2 regions of the Paenibacillus sp. MZ03-122A genome follow, and region 2 is predicted to be linked to the other one. Evidence: riboswitches for the same ligand, from Rfam matches in the RefSeq annotation. Region 2 holds a riboswitch; the other holds the start of a gene.
What was found. Region 2 has a riboswitch for S-adenosylmethionine ahead of metA (homoserine O-acetyltransferase MetA). Riboswitches for the same ligand answer to the same signal wherever they lie in the genome.

Region 1 (3,294 bases), on a different contig from region 2:
TACCCAGTCCACCGCCCCCGATCATCCCGGACATTGCCGTGTAGGATACGAGTGTAACGACGGTAATGGTTAATGCGGCGAGCAGACCCGGAAGTGCCTCACGTAACAGCACACGCCGGATAATTTGTCCTGTCGAGGCACCCATCGCTTGTGCGGCTTCAATGACGCCCTTGTCCACTTCACGCAGAGACGTTTCGACAAGACGTGCAAAGAATGGGGCAGCCCCGATAACCAATGGCGGAATGGTTCCCAGCACCCCGGTCGAGGTACCTACCAGCGATCGTGTAAAAGGAATAAGTGCAACGATCAAAATGATAAAGGGTACGGAACGTAAAATGTTAACGATAAATGATAATACAATGTATATCACCTTCATCAGAGTCAACGAGGAGCGGCTCGCCAGAAACAATAATATACCAAGCGGCAAACCAATAACGAGGGTGAACAATGCAGATGCCCCAAGCATCTGAAGGGTTTCCAGCGTAGAATTCCCTAGCTCTTCCCAACTCACTTGTGAAAAATCAAGTTCGCTCATTGTCCAATCACCTCCACATCAAGCCCTTGCCCAGACACTTCGCGCAACGTATGCTCTATATCCTCATGATTTCCTTCAAAACGAACGATTAGCTGTCCATAGGGTACATTTTTAATCGTAGATATAGTTCCCTGCAAGATCGCAAAATCAACACCAGTACTTCGAGCCGTACGCGACAGAATCGCATCATATGTTTTGCTGCCCAAGAAGGAGATACGCACCACCTGCGCTGACTCGCCGCCACCTGCTGCCGCAATCGCTGCTTGCAGCTCCTCGGGATGTTCTGACTCCCGTTGAATAAAGTCCTTGGTTACCTGGTGCTGCGGCTTCAAAAATACTTCCGCTACCGGACCTTGCTCCACGATGTCGCCCTGATGAATAACACCAACTCGATCACAAATGCTTTGAATGACATGCATTTCATGTGTAATCAGCACGATGGTTAAATTAAAACGTTGATTAATATCCAGCAGCAATTTCAGGATAGACCCCGTCGTCTGCGGATCAAGCGCAGAAGTCGCTTCGTCACACAGCAATACATGAGGATCACTAGCCAGCGCCCGTGCAATTCCTACCCGCTGTTTCTGTCCACCTGAGAGCTGTGACGGATACTTTCTACTATGTTCTTCCAGACCCACCAGTTCCAGCAGCTCACGAACCTTCATGTCCACCTTCTGCTTGGGAGTGTTTACGAGACGCAATGGAAATGCAATATTGTCATACACCGTCGCCGAAGACAACAAATTAAAATGCTGAAAAATCATTCCGATTTTTCGACGTTGCTTCTGTAACTGGGATTGACTCACAGTGGTGAGGTTTACCCCGTCTACCCATACTTCACCTGAAGTAGGGCGTTCCAATAAATTAATACAGCGGATCAATGTACTTTTCCCCGCCCCGGAGTGACCAATCACTCCGAATATTTCTCCACGCTTTATAGAAAGATTCAACCCAGACAGCGCATTAACGCGTCGGTTGCCTTTGCCATAATGCTTGGTTAACTGCTTAAGCTCTATCAACGTGCTGCGACCCCCTTCACTTCTTCCTTACCCTTTTAACCAGTTGTCATCTCTCAGGATTGTATAAAATCGCTATTTATTTATACAAAAAAGAGCCCCTTTCACAGAATGAAAAGGGCCCCACCTTGCGAACCTTTTCTCATCTGCCAAAATCGCTATAACTCTAGCGGTTTTGTAGGAATTAGCACCATCATGTTCCCTCCCAGTGTATTACACCGGGAAAGAACGGGTTGCCGGGCTTCATCGGGCCAGTCCCTCCACCTCTCTGGATAAGAAAAATATGTTAAACTCCAGCTTTAGCTGTCCGTTAAGTTTATATAAAAAAATATAATTCAAGCATTTTTCTGAAACTAGGTTTCAGTATAGATAGTTTACATAGCTTTGTCAAAGGATATTTTCTATCATATTTTTGGGCGTACTGCCCGGTTCTCCCATTGTTTCGCAGTATAAGTAAAGGCGTTTGACAGCGACCGACACACCATTTCCAAGCCCTGCTGCAAATCTTCCAAATGGTGATCGAGGTCCTCCAGTTGGATTTTTCCATACAAAGCTCGGTGTCGTTGCCAGAGATCATCCTGCATTTCCGTATTCATATAGTGTATCTCCGTATTCCGACGCTTACGCAGCCGATTGATGGCATCGTTGTATGTGTCCTTGATATCAATTAAATTATCGGTCAATACAGGATGCATTTTGAGATACTTGAGCTGCCGCAACACGGTAAAATACGAATAATGAGCCTTATACTGCCCTGTTTTTAAATCACACAGATCATTTAGCCAGTTGCCCAGCTTATCTAAAATGGAGAATACCCTCACAAACCCATCTTTATAAAAGAAAACATATAATGCATAGTCGGATTTTTCATCCTCGCTCATATCTTCAGCATATCCGGCTTTCACATTCATACGAAAAAAGGCAGCAGCATGATGGCTCTGCTCCAGTTCATCCAGAGATGACATTAGACCGCGTGTCAAAATATCCGCCTTCCGAAAATCGTGGGTCGGATCTCCACCAGCCTGAATTTGCCGCTCCAGCAGGTTCAACATATCTGACATGCTATTCATGGCATCCAGCAAGATGCCCTTGTTCACACGTGGCGGCTCACCCAGTAGCTTGCGTATCATGCTTACGCCTCCTTATAAATGTAAAATCCGGCTGTAGGTTTCATTAGGGCGTCAAGCGAAATAACTCGTCCATCGTTGATCTACAAGCTTAACAATATCCTCACGCGGTAACACCTCATCCGGATACCCCGGCTTCATACGCGCATCCACTACAATCGGCAGCTTATAGTTCAGATGATGCAAACGCACTTCGCTGTCCGCGTACATATCCGTAGCCGGGTTAAAGCGTGTGAACACTGTCCACAGGAACGAGGCTTGAGAGCGAACAACTTCTTTGGCATCGTCCACAATGAAGACGAGCGGCCACTCTTGCTCACTCGCTGCTAGTCGCTCCAAAACACGTGCCGCCAGCTCAGGCTCCTGCTCAAAGGACGCACCCGATACGACGAGGCATCCTCCGCAATAGGGCTTAATTTCACGAATTCCCGGCAGATCGCCTCCCTCATAAGCACGAGGCAATTCACGTACAGGCTCACCTATCCCCATCAGGATCGCCTTACTACCATGATTCAGCTTGCGGCCTGTGTAATCGAGTGTATCGTGTGACGTGTGATTGAAAATAAATAAATCCGTTGCTGGATTAAATCGCTCCAGAATGGTTTCCAACAGCAGG
Region 2 (3,294 bases):
CATAACTGGCTGTTATACCAAATTTAGATAATATGCGCTCCAGCAAACGATATGTCCCGCCATACAGATCCAGCGATACTATGAGATGATCTCCCTGTCCAAACAATGCAAATACCGTTTGAAGCGCCGCCATACCTGAGCTGCATGCAAAGCCTGCATCACCAGATTCAAGTGCAGCAGAAGCCTCTTCCAGTACCTTTCGCGTGGGATTGATCGTCCGAATGTAATCAAATCCTGTGCTTTGACCCAGACGGGGATGGCGGAACGCCGTAGATTGGTAAATCGGGTAATTAACAGCCCCGGTTACTGGCTCCTCTACTGAACCGATTTGTGCCAATCTGCTTTCGATTTTCCACTGTTTTTCACTCATATGAATCCTCCTGTTAACTTCCATAGTGGGTGCTATAACCAATCCTGCAAAAATGGATGTCAAAGACTATACTGCTGCGCTACTGCAAGGTGGTACTGTACAAGGGTAAACTACAAGCCCCTTTTTTAAATCTGGGGCCCGATATCGTAAGGTGTCTCTTGGTATACATAATAGTTCAGCCAATTCGAGAATAATAAATTGGCGTGCGCCCGCCAGATTGAGGGCGGTGTGCGCTCAGGATCATCATTAGGAAAATAATTTTTGGGAACTTCAATATCCATTCCTTTGGCCACATCGCGGTCGTATTCCCATTTCAATGAAAGCGGGTCATATTCAGAATGCCCAGTTACAAAAATTTGTTTACCGTCAAGCGTGGCTACGAGGTACACTCCGGCTTCCTCGGATTCGGATAAAACTTCTAATTCGGCGATATGATCAATATCTTCCCGCCGAACCTCCGTATGTCTGGAGTGAGGGGCATAAAACAGTTCATCAAAGCCGCGTAGCAATTTTACTTTAGGTTTAATCACGGTGTGTGGAAATACGCCAAAGCATTTGTAGTCAAGCCCGTATTTCGGGACATTGAAATGATGGTATAAACCTGCCTGTGAGGCCCAACAGATATGCATGGTCGAAGTTACATTCGTTTTCGTCCACTCAAAGATTTGCCGGATCTCCTCCCAGTAGTTCACATCCTCAAACTCAAGCTGTTCAACCGGAGCTCCTGTAATGACCATGCCGTCAAAACGACTGTTCTTGATCTCGTCAAACGTTTTATAGAACATGTTCAAATATTCTTGCGATGTATTTTTGGATACATGAGACTTCATGTGTACCAGCGTGACGTCCACTTGCAGCGGCGTATTGCCGACCAGGCGCAATAGTTGGGTTTCCGTCGTTTCCTTTGTAGGCATCAAATTCAAAATGGCGATGCGCAACGGACGAATGTCCTGATGATAAGCTAGGCTTTCATCCATTACGAAAATATTTTCGCCCTCCAGCACTTCCTTGGCAGGTAGCGTGTCTGGGATTTTAATCGGCATGTAAACTCACTCCTTGTTCGGTAAGTTTTGCGAAAATCGTCCTGCTGAGATGCCGGGCATATAATAAAAAGACCTTTCTCTGGTTAGAGAAAGGTCATATTTGTATCCATATGCGCCTCTCTCATCTGTCAGGGCAACGCTCTTTGTACAAAGCGCGCGTCCTGCAAGAATTAGCACCGTGCGATTAAAATCGCCGGTTGCCGGGTATCATCGGGCTAGTCCCTCCACCTGCTCTTGATAAGATTTCGCTATATTCATTTTGGGTTCACAAAGTTCTTGTTGTTCACTTTAATGCATCGGCTGGGCTTCGTCAAGATGGGACTTTTAAATTTGTGCCCTGCAATCACATTTTGTCTACCTTTTCCATAGGTTAAATCATATCCCTCCTTTCGCTGAAGCTCTTGCCACTACTGTCGATTTAGCCCATGATTTTGCGCTTGAAAGGCCGTAGGCCGAGCGTTATACTATACAAGTGCTATTAGGCAAAAATATGGAGCAGTAGTGCAGACTTTGAGTGTTTCCTGCGATACTGTGGCAATCTAAAAAAGAACATTTGAGAGGTGAATCCGGAATGGAAGGCGACCCGAGTCCGAATAGGCGGCGATCCCTGAACAACAGCATAGGAATGACTTCAGCTTGCCGAAAGACGGGACGCCAGGCTCTGCATGCTCCAAAAGCCTCCGGCTTTTGATGAGAATGCACGCTTACCCGCACCGGCTAACTGGCTAACTGAGTTCATTCCTTATGCTTAAGGTAAACGTATTTCCGTTACGACGGAGCATAAGGAGTGACATATATGAAAATCCGTTTGGTCAACAACGGGGTTTTTACCCCTGTCGAAGAAATTGAAATGGCGCTTACTGCACCGGCAGAAGGTTTTTATTGGATTGATGCTGATGTCGATGATTTGGCAGTGCTCCAACCTTTATTTTCCATGCATGATCTTGCAGTAGAAGACTGTTTGAGTGAAGAAGAACAGCGTCCGAAGATCGAAATTTATGAAAGCCATTATTTTATCGTTGTAAATAGCATTCGTTTTGATGATGAAGAAATATTTTTGCGAGCTTTGAACATTTTTCTCGGCCGCCATTTTATCATTACGGTGACCAAGCAGAAAATCAATGAGCTTCGTACCCTCAAGCCTATGCTGTGGGAGCAAGAAGTCAGCCAGCCTGACCGTTTTATGTATCTGTTGGTCGACTTGATTGTTGACAACTATTTTCTGGTTGGTGACCGGATTGAGGTCCGCATTGAAAAGCTGGAAGAAGATATTCTAATGCATACGAAAAAGTCGCATTTGAACGAAATCATCGGCTTACGAAGTGAGATTCTGTGGCTGAAAAAGGTGCTGGGTCCGCAAAAGGAAGTCATCAATACCCTGAACAAACGGGATTTGCGACTCATCGACGATCAATTACAAAAATATTTCAGCGACATTTATGAAAATGCTGTGAAAATTTCGGAGACTTTTGAAACTTACCGCGATTTGATGGGTAACCTTCGAGAAGCTTATCAATCCAGTATCGCCAATCGTGCCAATGAAATTATGCGTGTGTTTACGGCAATAACGACCGTATTTATGCCATTGACGGTCATTACCGGAATATATGGGATGAACTTCGATAATATGCCTGAGCTTCATACACGTTATGGCTATTTTGTCGTCATTGGTATTATGGTGGCACTAGGTGTCAGTATGTTCTGTATTTTCCGTAAGAAAGACTGGGTTTAAAAAGAAAAGGGGAAAAGTACGGAGTTGGATACCTATTTCGATTTTCAAGCTTGATCATAAAAAGCAGCAGCCGTGTCCTATGAGGAACTGGCTGCTGCTTTTTAGTATGTTGGACCCTGAATGTACTTTAATACTTTAGCTTTATCCAA

Region 1: another riboswitch for S-adenosylmethionine. It lies ahead of NLX74_RS15585 (methionine ABC transporter ATP-binding protein); the one in region 2 lies ahead of metA (homoserine O-acetyltransferase MetA).

Annotation. Positions count from the first base shown of each region.
Region 1 covers NZ_JANAVI010000006.1:280,873-284,166, forward strand. The annotation lists gene NLX74_RS15580 (methionine ABC transporter permease) at 1-535, opposite strand, end outside; gene NLX74_RS15585 (methionine ABC transporter ATP-binding protein) at 532-1,554, opposite strand; SAM riboswitch class I at 1,691-1,830, opposite strand; gene NLX74_RS15590 (Cthe_2314 family HEPN domain-containing protein) at 1,956-2,681, opposite strand; gene NLX74_RS15595 (UbiD family decarboxylase) at 2,733-3,294, opposite strand, start outside.
Region 2 covers NZ_JANAVI010000001.1:202,033-205,326, reverse strand. The annotation lists gene NLX74_RS01015 (PLP-dependent transferase) at 1-370, opposite strand, end outside; gene metA (homoserine O-acetyltransferase MetA) at 496-1,413, opposite strand; SAM riboswitch class I at 1,532-1,657, opposite strand; gene corA (magnesium/cobalt transporter CorA) at 2,210-3,145, shown strand.